One region of the Xanthobacter nonsaccharivorans genome, then DNA from elsewhere that is predicted to be linked to it. Evidence: predicted binding sites of a transcription regulator. Region 1 holds the regulator's gene; each other region holds the start of a gene.
The links. The regulator HrcA, encoded in region 1, represses chaperone genes, less so after heat shock. The targets are predictions, from matches to a motif close to GTTAGCACTCNCNNNNNGNGAGTGCTAAC.

Region 2: a site for HrcA is predicted at 3,538-3,566, ahead of groES (co-chaperone GroES). Genes of this name have one in related genera too.
Region 3: a site for HrcA is predicted at 2,357-2,385, ahead of groES (co-chaperone GroES). Genes of this name have one in related genera too.

What each region holds. Positions count from the first base shown of each region.
Region 1 covers NZ_CM195526.1:1,061,039-1,066,526, forward strand. Annotated here, with positions in the region: gene V5F59_RS04830 (STAS domain-containing protein) at 1-58, shown strand, start outside; gene epmA (EF-P lysine aminoacylase EpmA) at 96-1,157, opposite strand; gene efp (elongation factor P) at 1,297-1,866, shown strand; gene V5F59_RS04845 (response regulator) at 1,982-2,398, shown strand; gene grpE (nucleotide exchange factor GrpE) at 2,486-3,124, opposite strand; gene hrcA (heat-inducible transcriptional repressor HrcA) at 3,275-4,378, opposite strand; gene rph (ribonuclease PH) at 4,559-5,275, shown strand; gene rdgB (RdgB/HAM1 family non-canonical purine NTP pyrophosphatase) at 5,272-5,488, shown strand, end outside.
Region 2 covers NZ_CM195526.1:1,438,104-1,443,591, reverse strand. Annotated here, with positions in the region: gene V5F59_RS06630 (protein adenylyltransferase SelO) at 1-1,149, shown strand, start outside; gene groL (chaperonin GroEL) at 1,477-3,123, opposite strand; gene groES (co-chaperone GroES) at 3,204-3,494, opposite strand; gene V5F59_RS06615 (hypothetical protein) at 3,822-4,331, shown strand; gene glsA (glutaminase A) at 4,454-5,434, opposite strand.
Region 3 covers NZ_CM195526.1:2,239,980-2,245,467, forward strand. Annotated here, with positions in the region: gene groL (chaperonin GroEL) at 215-1,846, opposite strand; gene groES (co-chaperone GroES) at 1,916-2,230, opposite strand; gene V5F59_RS10235 (usg protein) at 2,633-2,920, shown strand; gene V5F59_RS10240 (DJ-1/PfpI family protein) at 3,043-3,624, shown strand; gene V5F59_RS10245 (ribbon-helix-helix domain-containing protein) at 3,745-4,143, shown strand; gene V5F59_RS10250 (exopolysaccharide biosynthesis protein) at 4,219-4,821, shown strand; gene queA (tRNA preQ1(34) S-adenosylmethionine ribosyltransferase-isomerase QueA) at 4,839-5,488, shown strand, end outside.

The DNA of each region.
Region 1 (5,488 bases):
GCAGATCCGCGAAGTCTTCGACATCTCCGGCTTCTCGACCCTGTTCGAGATTTCCTGACCTCCGAAAAAGCCGCCGGCCGGCGATCGGGTCAGCCTCAGGGCGCCGCCACCGGCGCCCACAGCACGTCCTCGATGCGGCGGGCCCCGCAGGCGAGGGCGGCCAGGCGGTCGAAGCCGAGGGCGCAGCCGCTCGCATCGGGCATGATGGCGAGGGCCGCGAGGAAATCGGCATCGATGGGGTAGCGCTCCCCATAAAGGCGCTCCTTCTCGGCCATGTCCGCCTCGAATCGCCGGTTCTGCTCCGCCGGATCGGTCAGCTCGCCGAACGCATTGGCGAGCTCCAGCCCACAGGCATAGAGCTCGAAGCGCTCGGCGAAGCGCGGATCGTCCGGCTTGGGCCGGGCGAGCGCCGCCTCGCTCACGGGATATTCGCACAGCACCGTTGCCCGGCCGCTGCCGAGGTGGGGCTCGATGCGCTCCACCAGCACGCGGGAGAAGATGTCCGCCCAGGTGTCGTCCGGCGCGGTGCGGATGCCCTTCTCCGCCGCCACAGCCGCGAAAGGCAGGGCGTCCGGCGCGGCGCCGGGAGCGGGCAGGAGGGCTTCGAGGTCAATGTCCGCATGGCGCGCGAAGGCCGCGGCCAGCGTAAGCCGCTCCGGCTGGGCGAAGGGATCGCAGGTGCGCCCACGCCAGGAAAAGGTTTCGACACCGCCCGCCCTGGCCGCCAGAGCGAGGAGACGCGCGCAGTCGTCCATCAGCTCCGTATAAGGGGCGCCGGCGCGGTACCATTCCAGCATGGTGAATTCGGGATGGTGCGCCATGCCGCGCTCGCGGTTGCGGAACACGCGGGCCATCTCGAAGATGCGGGGCTCCCCCGCCGCCAGCAGCTTCTTGGCCGCAAATTCCGGCGATGTGCGCAGATAGAGGCGGTGCCGGGTCCCGTCCGGGGCGATCAGATCGGTGGCGAAGGCGTGCAGGTGCGCCTCGTTGCCGGGCGAAACCTGGAGCACCGGCGTCTCGACCTCCAGGAAGCCCGCGTCGGCGAAAAAGCCGCGCAGCGCCGAGGCGATACGTCCCCGCGCCAGCAGGAACGGACGCCGGTCCGCATGCACATGGGGGCTCCACCAGGGGCTCGGCGCGGAATGAAATACCGCCATGGCGTGATAATCCTTGTTCCGGCAGGGTCCGGGGGCCTATAGGCGGGGTGAGACTGGCATTGCGCGCGAAGATCGCTATGTTGCGCGCCGACGCTCCCAAGCGGCACGCCGCCGCTACTTAGTTCAAGGAAGACGCGACGTGGTCAAGGTTATCGCCAGCTCTCTGCGCAAGGGCAACGTGGTCGACATCGACGACAAGCTGTACGTGGTGCTCACCGCCGAGAACATCCACCCCGGCAAGGGCACGCCGGTCACGCAGCTCGACATGCGCCGCATCTCCGACGGCGTGAAGATCTCCGAGCGCTACCGCACCACCGAGCAGGTGGAGCGCGCCTTCGTGGAAGATCGCCCGCACACCTTCCTGTACGAGGATTCGGACGGCTACACCTTCATGAACCCGGAAACCTACGATCAGGTGACCGTGCCGAAGGACGTGATGGGCGACCTGTCCGTGTATCTCCAGGAAGGCATGGAATGCATGCTCTCCACCCACAACGGCGTGCCCATCGCCATCGAGCTGCCGGCCCGCGTGACCCTCGAGATCGTGGACACCGAGCCCACCGTGAAGGGGCAGACCGCTTCCTCCTCGTACAAGCCCGCCATGCTTTCCAATGGCGTGCGCACCATGGTGCCGCCGCATATCTCCGCGGGCACCCGCGTGGTCATCATGACCGCCGACGCCTCCTACGTGGAACGCGCCAAGGACTGATCCCCGGCCCGACGGCTTGGCGTCAGGCGGCTCGTCTCTTGCTTGCTTCGGATGGAACCTTTCCGGGCTTCCATCCGTTGAGCTGGAAAGGGGCAGTCCAGCCAGGCGTTTAGTGATGAATTATTCGGGAATTCGGGTGCTGGTGGTCGAGGACGAGTTCCTCGTCGCGCTTGGCCTGGAGGATAACCTTCGGTCACTCGGCTATAGTGTGGTGGGGCCCGTCTCCACCCTTTCGGCCGCCATGGAGGCGGCCATGGTGGAGCAGGCGGACGTCGCCATTCTCGACGTGAACCTTAATGGCGAGCCGGTCTATCCCGCTGCGGCCATTTTGGCCGACCGCGGCATCCCCTTCCTGTTCTGCTCTGGCTACACGGGCACGGTGCGCGCGCCCCGCCAGTTCACGGATGTGCCGCGGGTGGCCAAGCCCTACACCAGTCGCGTGATTGCCGATGCGCTGGCGGAGCTGCTTTCCGGCGGCCCCTCGCGCAATGCGCCCGCCCGGCGCGATGCCTCGGCCTCCAGCGAAGCCTGAAGCCCCCCGCTCAGAGACGGACCTGAGACGAAAAAAGCCGCGCCGGGACGCCCCACGCGGCTTTTTCGTCCGGTATTCATGGACCGGTCAGGCGGCCCCGGCTTCCTTGCTGGGGGTGGCCTCGGCCTTCGGTCCGCCGCGGGCGACGCCCACCATGGCAGGGCGCAGCACGCGCTCGCCGATCACGTAGCCGGCCTGCACCACCTGCACCACCGTGCCCGACGGCACGTTGGGATCCGGTACCTCGAACATGGCCTGGTGGAGGTTCGGATCGAACTTCTCACCCTTCGGCTCGATGCGGCGGATGCCGTGCTTCTCCAGCGCCTTGCCAAGGCCGCGCTCGGTCAGCTCCAAGCCTTCCAGCAGCGCCTTCAAGGGACCTTCGGCCGATGCCCTGGTCGTCTCTTCCACCGAGCCGAGCGCGCGGGAAAGGTCGTCCGCCACGTTCAGCATGTCGCGGGCGAAGGAGGCGATGCCGTAGGTCTTGGCATCCTGGACCTCCTTCTCCGCGCGGCGGCGGATGTTTTCCGATTCCGCAAAGGCGCGCAGGAACTTGTCCTTGAGATTTGCGATCTCTCCCTCGAGACGCTTGAGCTCGCCGTCGTCCGACTTGATCTGCGCATCGGCGGTGGCGAGGGCTTCCGCCTCGGCGGTCGCCTCATTCACGCCCGCACCGTTTTCGCTCGCGTCGCCGCCGGTTTCGGGCGCGCGCTTCTGCTCGCTCATCCGGTTTCTTCCCCTGCCTTGAGATTCGCCCCGCTCGCGCAGGGCAGAGGCCAACTTTCCCCGCGCATATCGGGGCGGGTGCGGGAAAAATCAAGTCTGCGCGACACGTGGCGCACGGCTTGTCGCAAGGATGAGGCGATCCCTGGCGCCTCAGGCGGCATCCATTCCCGGCGCGCCGAGCACGCGGCTGACGAGGCGGGCGGTGAAATCCACCATGGGGACGATGCGCCCGTAATTGAGCCGGGTGGGCCCGATGACGCCGAGCACCCCCACCACCCGGCCTTGCCCGTCGCGGTAGGGCGCGACGATGGTGGAGGAGCCGGAGAGGGAGAACAGCCGGTTCTCCGATCCGATGAAGATGCGCAGCGCCTGGGCTTCCTCGGCCCGGCCCAGCAGGTCTACCACCTCCCGCTTGGTCTCGAGGTCGTCGAACAGCAGGCGGATGCGCTCCAGATCCTCAAGCGCCCTCAGGTCTTCCAGCAGCTTGGCCTGGCCGCGGACGATGAGCTTGCGCTCGCCCGCCTCCTCCGCTCCGGACCAGGTGGCGAGGCCTTCCTCCACCACCCGGGCGGTGAGGGTGTCGAGGTCCCGCCGCAGGTCCGCGAGCAGGCTCTCCATCTCCGAGCGGGCCTCGGCGAGGGTGCGGCCGCGGATATGGGCATTCAAGAAGTTCGTCGCCTCCGTCAAAGCCGATATCGGCAGGCCGGGCGGCAATTGGAGGGCGCGGTTCTCCACCTGCCCGTCCTCCGAGACGAGGATGACGAGGGCGCGCCCCGGCTCCAGCGGAACGAACTCCACATGCTTCAGGCGGGGGTCGGTTTTCGTAGCGGTGACAACGCCTGCGCCCCGGGCGAGGCCGGAGAGCAGGGTGGAGGCCTCCTGCAGCACCCCCTCCACCGTGGTGGACTTGGCCGCGGCCATCACCTGGGTCTCAATATTGGTGCGGTCGCGCTCGTTGATATCGCCGATCTCAAGCAGAGCATCGACGAAGAAGCGCAGCCCGCGTTCCGTGGGCAGGCGCCCGGCGCTGGTGTGGGGGGCGAAGATGAGGCCCGCCGCCTCCAGGTCCGCCATCACGTTGCGCACGGAGGCGGGGGAGAGCGTCATGGGGATGAGGCGCGAGATGTTGCGCGAGCCGACCGGCTCACCGGTGGCCAGGTAGCTCTCCACGATCTGGCGGAAAATCTCCCGCGCCCGCTGGTCGATCTGGGCGAGGCCGCCGGAGGTCAGGGGCAGGAACGGATCGAGCGCCACGTTTCACCTGCCTCCGTGCTTTGACTGTCGGCACGGGCCCTTGCCCGCGTGCCGTATTATGTGGCCACGAAGGCACGCCTGTTCAAGCGTTTCCCGCGCGGCGCCGGCGCGCCTTGCTTGGCTCCTGCGCCCGCCCGCTCTAAAAGGGGCGCCCGATGGTTCCATGAAGAGGTATGTCCCATGCGCCCCAGCAAGCGCGCCGCCGACCAGATGCGCGCCGTGTCCTTTGAACGGGGCGTCATGCGCCACGCGGAAGGCTCCTGCCTGGTGAAGTTCGGCGACACCCACGTGCTCGTCTCCGCCACGCTGGAGGAGCGCCTGCCGCCGTGGCTGAAGGGCCAGGGCCGCGGCTGGGTGACGGCGGAATACTCCATGCTGCCCCGCGCCACCCACGACCGGACCCGGCGCGAATCCACGACCGGCAAGCAGTCCGGCCGGACCCAGGAGATCCAGCGCCTCATCGGCCGCTCCCTGCGCTCGGTGACGGACCTGGTGGCCATGGGGGAGAAGCAGATCACCCTCGACTGCGACGTGCTCCAGGCCGACGGCGGCACCCGCACCGCCTCCATCACCGGCGCCTGGATCGCCCTGCACGACTGCCTCAGCTGGATGCGCTCGCGCTCCATGATCAAGGAGATGCCGCTGAAGGACCATGTGGCGGCGGTCTCCTGCGGCATCTATGAGGGCGCCCCGGTGCTCGACCTCGACTATGCCGAGGATTCGGTGGCCGAGACGGACGCCAACTTCGTCATGACCGGCACCGGCGGCATCGTCGAGATCCAGGGCACGGCGGAGAAGACCCCCTTCACCCAGGACGAGCTGCTCTCGCTGCTGGGCCTCGCCCGCGCCGGCGTGTCGGAGCTGGTGGCCCTTCAGAAGCAGGCCATCGGCGGATGAGCCACCGCCAGCTCACCGGCCGCCTCGTGGTGGCGACCCACAATCCCGGCAAGCTCATCGAGATGCGGATGCTGCTGGAGCCCCACGGGGTGGAGGCGGTGTCCGCGGGCGAGCTGGGCCTGAGCGAGCCGGAGGAGACGGAGACCACCTTTTCCGGCAACGCCCGGCTGAAGGCGGTGGCGGCGGCCATGGCCGCCAGCCTGCCCGCCTTCG
Region 2 (5,488 bases), 380 kb from region 1:
CTGAAGGGCTCCGGGCCCACTCCCTTCTCCCGCCGCGGCGACGGGCGGGCGGCCCTCGGCCCGGTTCTGCGGGAATATATCGTCAGCGAGGCCATGGCGGCGCTGGGCATTCCCACCACCCGCGCGCTGGCGGCCGTGACGACCGGCGAGCCCATCCTGCGCGACCGCCCGCTGCCCGGCGCGGTGCTGGCGCGGGTGGCGGCAAGCCACATCCGCATCGGCACCTACCAGTTCTTCGCCGCTCGCAAGGCGACGGACGCCGTGCGCCAGCTCGCCGACTACACCATCGCCCGCCATTATCCGGAGCTGGCCGGGACCGAGCAGCCCTATCTCGGCCTGCTGGAAGCGGTGATCGGCCGGCAGGCCGCCCTCGTGGCCCGCTGGCTGCAGATGGGCTTCATCCATGGCGTGATGAACACGGACAACATGTCCGTCTCGGGCGAGACCATCGACTACGGCCCCTGCGCATTCATGGACGCCTACGACCCGCAGACGGTGTTCTCCTCCATCGACCACATGGGCCGCTATGCCTATGGCAACCAGCCGGACATCGCCCACTGGAACCTCGCCCGCTTCGCCGAATGCCTCGTGCCGCTCTTCCATCCGGAGAAGGAGCAGGCGGTGGCCATCGCCAATGCCGCGCTCGGCACCTTCCCGGCCCGCTTTTATGGCGCCTACCACGCGGGGCTCGCCGCCAAGATCGGCCTTCCCGACGCGGACGAGGCGGACGTGGCCCTCGCCCTTGACCTGCTCAGCGCGATGATCGCGGGCAAGGCGGACTTTACCCTCACCTTCCGGCGCCTGTGCCGGGCCGCAGAGGACGAGGAGGCCCTCTCACCGGTGCGAGACCTGTTCCTGGACCGGGACGCCTTCGACGCCTGGGCCGCGCGCTGGCGCGCTCGCCTCGCCGCGACGGGGCGGGAGGGCGCGCAGATCCGGGCGGGGATGGAGCAGGTGAACCCCGCCTTCGTACCGCGCAACCACCTGGTGGAAGCGGTCATCGCCGCGGCCACCGAGCGCGGAGACTTCGCCCCCTTCGAGGAGTTGAACACGGTCCTTGCGACCCCCTACGCGGATCAGCCGAACTTCGCCCGCTACGCCGACCTGCCGCCGCGGATGGAAGGCTACCAGACGTTCTGCGGCACCTGAGGGTGGAACGAGCCGGGCGGGCTGTGGGCTTCCAGCGCGTCCGGAGGGCCGCGCCCGGCCCCGGGGGGAGGTCGGCGCCGCAGGCCGCGCCTGATGCCGTCGACCTTGGTCTTCGACCGGCCCCAAGTCGCTCAAGCGCCAGGTCGCTCGGGTGCCAAGCAGGTTTGCTCAGGCGCCGCCCGGACTTGACCGAAGGCGGCGGAGCCGGTGCGGCGGGCCCGGCTCTCTTTCCGCGGACGCAGCAAGCTGCGGCGCGAGAAGCCGGCCGAACGAAAAAGGGCGCGGCCGAAGCCGCGCCCTCTCTTTCCTACGCCAGGGAGGATTGGATCAGAAATCCATGCCGCCCATGCCGCCCATGCCGCCGCCGGGCATGGCGGGCATGCCGGCATCCTTCTTCGGCAGCTCGGCGACGAGCGCCTCGGTGGTGACGATGAGGGCCGCGATGGAAGCCGCATCCTGAAGGGCGGTGCGCACCACCTTCGCCGGATCGACGATGCCGGCGGAGATCATGTCCACGTATTCCTCGCTCTGGGCATTGAAGCCGAAGTTCGGATCGTTGGACTCCTGCACCTTGCCCACCACGATGGAGCCTTCCACGCCGGAATTCTCGGCGATCTGGCGGATGGGGGCCTCAAGGGCGCGCAGCACGATCTTGATGCCGGCCTTGATGTCGGCATTGTCGGAAGTGACGGTCTCGACCGCCTTCTTGGCGCGCAGCAGGGCCACGCCGCCACCGGGGACGATGCCTTCTTCCACCGCGGCGCGGGTGGCGTTCAGGGCGTCGTCAACGCGGTCCTTCTTCTCCTTGACTTCCACCTCGGTGGAACCGCCGACGCGGATCACCGCCACGCCGCCCGCGAGCTTGGCCAGGCGCTCCTGGAGCTTCTCGCGGTCGTAGTCCGAGGAGGTCTCCTCGATCTGGGCCTTGATCTGGTTGACGCGGGCCTCGATGTCGGCCTTCTCGCCGACGCCGTCCACGATGGTGGTCTTCTCCTTCTCGAGGATCACCTTCTTGGCGCGGCCGAGCTGGGCGAGGGTCACGTTCTCCAGCTTGATGCCGAGGTCTTCCGAGATCACCTGGCCGCCGGTGAGAATGGCGATATCCTCCAGCATGGCCTTGCGGCGATCACCGAAGCCGGGGGCCTTCACGGCCGCGACCTTCAGGCCGCCGCGCAGCTTGTTCACCACGAGGGTGGCGAGGGCCTCGCCTTCCACGTCCTCGGCGACGATGACGAGGGGACGGCCGGTCTGCACCACGGCCTCGAGGACCGGCAGGATCGGCTGGAGGCCGGACAGCTTCTTCTCGAAGATGAGCAGGTAGGGCTCTTCCAGGTCGGCGATCATCTTCTCCGCATTGGTGATGAAATACGGAGAGAGGTAGCCGCGGTCGAACTGCATGCCTTCCACCACCTCGAGCTCGGTCTCGGCGGTCTTGGCTTCCTCGACGGTGATCACGCCCTCGTTGCCCACGCGCTGCATGGCGCCGGCGATCATCTCGCCGATGGAGACATCACCGTTGGCGGAGATGGTGCCCACCTGCGCGACTTCCGCGGAGGAGGAAACCTTCTTGGCGCGGCCCTTGATGTCGGCGATGGCGGCGGCCACGGCGAGGTCGATGCCGCGCTTCAGGTCCATCGGGTTCATGCCGGCGGCAACCGCCTTGGCGCCTTCCTTCACGATGGACTGGGCCAGCACGGTGGCGGTGGTGGTGCCGTCGCCGGCGAGGTCGTTGGTCTTGGAGGCCACCTCACGCACCAGCTGGGCGCCGAGGTTCTCGAACTTGTCCTCGAGCTCGATCTCCTTGGCCACCGACACACCGTCCTTGGTGATGCGGGGGGCGCCGAAGCTCTTCTCGATCACCACGTTGCGGCCCTTGGGGCCGAGGGTGACCTTCACCGCATTGGCGAGGATGTCGACGCCGCGCAGCAGCTTCTCGCGCGCGTCGGAAGAAAACTTCACTTCTTTGGCAGCCATTTCGGCCTCCTGAATGAGGATGTCGGTGCGGTCAGGCGCGCATCATCCGGCCACATGGCCGCGCGCCCGGAAAAGGCGCATCACTTGGCGATGACGCCGAGGATGTCGCTCTCCTTCATGATGAGGAGGTCCTGGCCGTCGATCTTGACCTCGGTGCCGGACCACTTGCCGAACAGCACGCGATCGCCCGCCTTCACATCGAGGGGAACGAGCTTGCCGCTCTCGTCGCGGGCGCCGGCGCCCACCGCGATCACCTCGCCCTCCTGGGGCTTTTCCTTGGCGGTGTCGGGGATGATGATGCCGCCGGCGGTCTTCTGCTCGGCTTCGATGCGCTTGACGACGACGCGGTCGTGCAGGGGGCGGAAGGACATGTGGATACCTCTTCGAGGGAATGCGAGCGATGAGCCCGCCGGTTTTGGCACTCCCGTCGGAAGAGTGCCAAGCTCGTTGCCGAGATAAGGTGACCCCTTCGCCCCGTCAAGGCGCCTGACGAAATCCGCTGGGCAGGAAAGTTCCCGGGAACACTAGCAAAGCGGTAACCATGGCGGTCTTATGGTGGCGGCCAAGTTGGCGCCTGTGCCCGATGGGGGATCGGCGCCTTGGAATCGACGCGGGCGGCGCCAGCCTCTATGTTCGGCGGAACCGGCTGGCGGTGCATGAAGATCTGGTCCCAGGCGGCGGGAGGCCTCGGAAAGCACATGACGAAGATGATTGCGGAATCGAAATCCGAGGTCGGGCGCCTGCGCCGCGCCGGGCTGGCCGGCATCACCCTGACGGTTCTGGCCCTGGGGCTCGCCGCCTGCGAAACGACCCCCTCGGCACCGCCGGCCCCGGCGCGTCCGCAATATACGAGCCCCATCGCCTCCGATCGCCTCGTCGGCCGCTGGGGCCTTGCCGCCTACCATCGTCCGGACGACGCCACCCGCACCGAGAACCAGGCGCGCGCCGGCTGCTCCAACCCTTATGTGATCACGGCCGGCCCCAACGGCGGCGTAATGATGTATCTCGCCGACGACAACAAGCTCACCGAGCTGGTGTCCAAGCAGACCGGAAACGGCCCCGTCTTCATCGGCCCGCCGGACGAGCCGGCCGGCAGCCAGGCCGACCGCCAGGTGGTGCGCTTCGACGGCAACGTGCTGGTGCTGAAGTGGATGGACCCCGAGGTGGCCAAGCGCTACGGCACCATGGTGTACGTGCGCTGCTCGTGAGTTCGGGCGGGCGCCCCGCGCGGGCGTCCTGATCGTGACCGGAAGTGACCCCACGGGGGGCCGCTGCGCCCCCCGTTTTCATTTCGCCGCGCCGCGGCCTGTGCGAATTGCGGCGACCGCCGTCACCGGCTGAAGGCGCCGAGCATGGCCGAGCCCCGGTTGGTGGGATCGAAGATATGCAGGCCCAGCTCCTCCGCGAGCTCGCGGAAGGCGGCGATGCCACGCACCGAATTGCCCTTGGTGTCGAGCCGCGGCGAATAAGTGCCGATGCCGAGCTGGCGATTGACCACGCCGAGGATGCCCCCGCCCACCCCGCTCTTGGCCGGCACGCCCACGTCGAATGCCCAGTTGCCGGCGAAATCGTACATGCCGCAGGTGAACATCACCGAGAGGGTGCCGCGCACCGCCTCCACCGCGAACACGGTCGCGCCCGTGAGCGGGTTCTCGCCGATGCTGGCAAGGGTCGCCCCCATGCGGGCGAGGTCCGAGGCGGTGACGAGGATGGAGCACTGGCGGAAATAGAGGTCGAGCGTGGCGTCCACGTCCGCCTCCAGCGCCCCGGCGTTCTTCAGGAGGTGGGCGATGCCCCGGTTGCGGTGGCCGGTCTCCGCCTCGGAGCGGTAGACCGCCTCGTCGAAACCGAGCTTGCGGCCCGCAGCCGCTGAAAAGCGATCCAGCAGCACGTCGAACGCCTCCGCCCCCAGCGCCTGGGCGAGAAGGCCGGACACGGTGATGGCCCCGGCATTCACCATGGGGTTGTAAGGGCGGTTGGTGTGCGGATCGAAGACGATGGCGTTGAAGGCGTCGCCCGAGGGCTCCACCCCCACATGGGCCAGCACCCGGTCGCGCCCCGCGGCCTCCAGGGCGAGGCAATAGGCAAGCGCCTTGGAAATGGACTGGATGGTGAAGGGCACCTCCACGTCGCCGACGCCCACCACCTCTCCCCCCACCGAGACCAGGGCGATGCCGAACCGCTCCGGATCCACCCGCGCCAGCTCGGGGATATAGGTCGCGAGCGCCCCGGTGAGGTCGCCGCGGGTCCGCGCGTGGGCGTGCTGCACCACCTTCTCCAGGCCATAGGCCTCGTGCTTCGCCTCCGACACCCTCATCCCTCCCTTGCGCCTCACGGAACGCGAATTGCGCATGCTCCGCAAGCA
Region 3 (5,488 bases), 1.2 Mb from region 1:
AAACGGCCGGGCGCTGGCCCGGCCGTTTCCAATTTCCGCTCCATTCGCCGGCCCAGCAAACCCGCTGTTGCCGGTTTGCGTTGCCCAGGGAGGCCGGGCGGCGTCGGGGGGTTCTATTTACCTCAGAAGTCCATGCCGCCGCCCGAGCAAACCGGCTGTTGCCGGTTTGCGTTTGCTCCAGAAAGCCGGGCGGCGTCGGAGGGTTCTACTTACCTCAGAAGTCCATGCCGCCGCCCGGCATGGCCGGGGCCGCGGGGCCGGACTTCTTCGGCAGCTCGGCGATGAGCGCCTCGGTGGTGATCAGCAGGCCGGACACGGAGGCCGCGTCCTGCAGGGCGGTGCGCACCACCTTGGTGGGGTCGATGATGCCGGACTTCACCATGTCCACATATTCGCCGGTCTGGGCGTTGTAGCCGAAGGCGTAGTCGGCATTCTCGAGGATCTTGCCCACCACCACGGAGCCGTCGTCGCCCGCGTTCTGGACGATCTGGCGGGCCGGAGCCTGGATGGCGCGGCGGACGATCTCGATGCCGGTCTTCTGGTCGGCATTGTCGACCTTCAGGCCTTCGAGGGCCGCGATGGCGCGCAGCAGGGCCACGCCGCCGCCGGGGACGATGCCTTCTTCCACCGCGGCGCGGGTGGCATGCAGGGCGTCGTCCACGCGGTCCTTCTTCTCCTTGACTTCCACTTCCGTGGAGCCGCCCACGCGCACCACGGCGACGCCGCCGGCGAGCTTGGCGAGGCGCTCCTGCGCCTTCTCACGGTCGTAGTCGGAGGTGGTGGACTCGATCTGCGCGCGGATCTGGGAGATGCGGGCCTCGATGTCGGCCTTCTCGCCAGCGCCGTCGACGATGGTGGTGTTCTCCTTCTCGATCACCACCTTCTTGGCGCGGCCGAGCATGGAGAGGTTCACGCTGTCGAGCTTGATGCCGAGGTCGTCGGAGATCACCGTGCCGCCGGTCAGGATGGCGATGTCCTGCAGCATGGCCTTGCGGCGATCGCCGAAGCCGGGGGCCTTCACGGCCGCGACCTTCAGGCCGCCGCGCAGCTTGTTCACCACGAGGGTGGCGAGGGCCTCGCCTTCCACGTCCTCGGCGATGATCAGCAGCGGACGGGCGGACTGCACCACCGCCTCGAGGACGGGCAGGAGCTCCTGCAGGCCGGTCAGCTTCTTCTCGTTGATGAGGATGTAGGGCTCCTCGAACTCAACGCGCATCTTCTCCGCATTGGTGACGAAATAGGGAGACAGATAGCCGCGGTCGAACTGCATGCCCTCGACCACGTCGAGCTCGGTCTCGGCGGTCTTGGCTTCCTCGACGGTGATGACACCCTCGTTGCCGACCTTCTTCATCGCCTCGGCGAGGAACTTGCCGACCTCGGCGTCGCCGTTGGCGGAGATGGTGCCGACCTGGGCGATCTCCTCGTTGGACGTGACCTTGCGCGAGTTGGCGGCCAGGTCCTTGACGATGGCGTCCACCGCCACGTCGATGCCGCGCTTGAGGTCCATCGGGTTCATGCCGGCGGCAACCGCCTTGGCGCCTTCCTTCACGATGGCCTGGGCCAGCACGGTGGCGGTGGTGGTGCCGTCGCCGGCGAGGTCGTTGGTCTTGGAGGCGACCTCACGCACCAGCTGGGCGCCGAGGTTCTCGAACCGGTCCTCGAGCTCGATCTCCTTGGCCACCGACACACCGTCCTTGGTGATGCGGGGGGCGCCGAAGCTCTTCTCGATCACCACGTTGCGGCCCTTGGGGCCGAGGGTGACCTTCACCGCGTTGGCGAGGATGTCGACGCCGCGAAGCACCTTGTCGCGCGCATCGATGGAGAATTTTACGTCCTTGGCAGCCATGTGGCCTGCTCCTTCAGATTGGGACGAAAGACTGGGTGTTGAGGTCGAAAGCCGCTAGGCCGCCTGCGCTCAGGCCGCCTTCTTGGCGCCGGCCGCGCCCTCGATCACGCCGAGGATGTCGCTCTCCTTCATGATCAGGAGATCCTGGCCGTCGATCTTGACCTCGGTGCCCGACCACTTGCCGAACAGCACGATGTCGCCGGCCTTCACGTCGAGGGCGACGATCTCGCCCTTCTCGTTGCGGGCGCCCGGGCCCACCGCGACGACTTCACCCTGCTGCGGCTTTTCCTTGGCGGTGTCGGGAATGATGATGCCGCCGGCCGACTTCTGCTCGGCCTCGATGCGCTTCACGACCACGCGGTCGTGCAGAGGACGGAAACCCATCGGGAAACCTCCGGTTTGTTGGTCTGGGGGGCAATGCTTCTTTTCAGGGCGCCGGGAGCCCCTCTGCCCGGCCCGATGGCGATCTAAGGGCCGCGTTTTCGTCCCGCAAGGGGGGCGGGTAAAAAATTTGGCACTCGACAGGATGGAGTGCCAGAAGCGCGAATACTTCTGGAAAATCAAGGACCCATCCGGATCGGCCAGTTCCGCGCGCGTTCGCGGCGGCTGGGATGCCCGTTGTCAGCAGTCTGCGGAGAAGGCTGCTAGCGCTTTGTTTTTGCAGGCGGAAACCAATCTTTAGCCTTGGCGGCGGGAAACTCTGGAGCCGACAATGGATTTGTCCGGTCCCCGATATCCCCCCTCGCCGGGGAAGCCTCGGGCGGCCGCGGATTGGAGGTGTGACCCATGGTATCCCAGTCGTCCAGGGTGTCGCGTGACTTCGTCCTGCAGATGGAGGGCTACGGCCTCGCCACGGCCGAGATCCTCTATCGGATGCCCGATCATCCGAGCTTTCTTCAGACCTATCTCTGGCAGGAATACGACCTCTGCCCGCGGTTTCCGGAGCTGAACAAGTTCCTGGAATTCTGGCAGCGGGAGCTGGACGGGCGGCTGCATTCGGTGCGTGTCGCCCATTCCGGCCTCATCAAGCCGGCCGAGCTGCGGTCGGTGGATGGGATGTTCCTGCTCAACTGAGGCCGCTGAAGCTCCCGGCCGTCCCTGTCGCAACCGGATAACACCCGGCGCGCGCCCGGCGTGCCTAGACTTTCCCCTCCATGCCGGCGGCCCCGCGCCACCGGCCAGCTGGGAGAGGACGGATGGCGGGCAAGCGCATTTTGATGATCGTCGGGGATTTCGGCGAGGACTACGAGATCATGGTGCCGTTCCAGGCCCTGCTGGCGGTGGGGCATGGGGTGGATGCCGTCTGCCCGGGCAGGAAGGCCGGGGACAAGGTGGCCACCGCCATCCATGATTTCGAGGGGCACCAGACCTATACGGAGAAGCCGGGCCACCTGTTCGCCCTCAACGCCACGTTCGCGGACGTGACGGCGGCGGACTACGACGCCCTGCTGGTTCCCGGCGGCCGGGCGCCGGAATATCTGCGGCTCGATCCGGCGGTGATCGCTGTGGTGCGCCATTTCTTCGAGGCTGGAAAGCCGGTGGCCGCCATCTGCCACGGGGCCCAGCTGCTCGCCGCCGCGCGCGTTCTGGAGGGGCGGACCTGCTCGGCCTATCCCGCGTGCCGCCCGGAAGTGGAGCTGGCGGGCGGCACCTATGCCGACATTCCGGTGGATGCCGCGGTCACCGAGGGCAACCTCGTGAGCGCCCCGGCGTGGCCCGCCCACCCGGCCTTCGTCGCGCAGTTCCTGGCCCTGCTGGGCACGCGCATCTCCCATTGAGGGGCGTTCTGCGGTATTGGGACGAAGGGGTGGCCACGGCATCTGCGCCTGCAAACGGCGCATATGCCCTTCGGTCGCGCCGGCGCGGACGCCGCCGGCGCGTGGACGCGAGGGTTGAAGATGTGCCGCTTGTTCATCGAGGCGGACCCGGCCCTGTGGGCCTGTGAGACGCGCGCGGTCCGCCTCAACGGCTTTTCCACCTCGGTGCGCCTGGAGGCTTTCTTCTGGACCGTGCTGGAGGACATCGCCGCGCGCGACGGGCTTTCCGTCGGCCGGCTGCTGGCGCGTCTCCACGACGAATTGACCCATGCGGGCGCGGACATCGAGAATTTCACCTCGTTCCTGCGGGTCTGCTGCGGCCGCTTCCTCGACCTGCAGGCCAGGGGGCTGCTGCCGGATGCGGGGGCGCTCGGAGGCCTCGACGTCAACGCCATCCTCGATGCGGAGGGGCGCTCGCGTCTCGGCCCGCAGCCGGCGAAGATGTCCGGCCGCCATCGCGGGGCGCGGCCGGCGGCATGACGATGGGGCAGGCCTATGCCCTGACACCGCCGCTTTCCCAGTGCTATGAGTGGGCGACCACCCAACGAGGTCGCCTTGGATCACCGAACGCCCCGAACGTCCGAACTGCTCGCCGCCGTCCTTGCCGCGCAGGAGGCGGACAAGGTTGCCATCGGCGATCTCGTGAACGCTTTGCGCAATCGTGCGTTCGGCATCCTGTTCCTGATCTTCGGCATTCCCAACTGCATCCCCATGCCGCCGGGCATCCCGGTGATCTGCGGCATCATCCTCGGCCTCATCGGCTTGCAGATGGCGCTCGGCCGGCAGGAGCTGTGGCTGCCGGAGATGATCGCGCGGCGCACCTTCTCCCGCTCCATGCTGGAGGCCATCGTCACCAGGTCGCGGCCCTGGATCGAGCGATTCGAGGGCTGGTCGAGCCCGCGCTATGAGCAGTTCGCCGGGCCCATGGCGCGGCGCATCGTGGGCGCCACGGTGGTGCTGCTGGGCTTCATCCTGCTGCTGCCCATCCCGTTTCTCGGGAATTTGCCGCCGGGCTTCGCGGTGTGCATCTTCGGCCTCGGCCTGGTGGAACGCGACGGCCTCGTGATCCTCGCGGGCTTCGGCGCCACCCTTCTCGGCCTGCTCGTCACCGCGCTGATGAGCTATGCCATCTGGTATGGCGCCGTCGCCATCTTCTGAGCGGTTCCTGCCCTTCCATGCGTGTCGACGCCTTCGATTTCGAGCTCCCCGAGGAGCGCATCGCGCTTCGTCCCGTCGAGCCGCGCGATCTCGCGCGCCTGCTCGTCATCCGCCCCGGCGGCGCTCCGGAGCTGGAGGACCGGCAGGTCCGCGACCTGCCAACCTTTCTGAAGCCCGGCGATGCGATGGTGGTGAACGACACCCGCGTCATCCCTGCCGCGCTCGAGGGCGTGCGCACCCGCCCCGGCGGCACGGACGTCCACGTGGAGGCGACACTGGTGAAGCGCCTCGACGCCTCCCGCTGGCGCGCCTTCGCCAAGCCCGGCAAGCGGCTGAAGGAGGGCGACCGCATCCGCTTCGGCGGGGAGGGGCGGGCCTGCCTCCTCGGCACCCTCGACGCGACCGTGGCCGGGAAGGAGGAGGACGGCTCGGTGCTCCTCGCCTTCGACCTTTCCGGTCCGGCGCTGGACGAGGCGGTGGCGGCGGTGGGGCACATGCCCATTCCGCCCTATATCGCCGCCCGCCGCGCCGAGGACGTCCGCGACCGCACCGACTACCAGACCCTGTTCGCCCGCGTGGACGGCTCGGTGGCCGCGCCCACCGCGAGCCTGCATTTCACCCCGGACCTGATGGCGCGGGTGAAGGGGCAGGGGGTCTCGGTGCACAC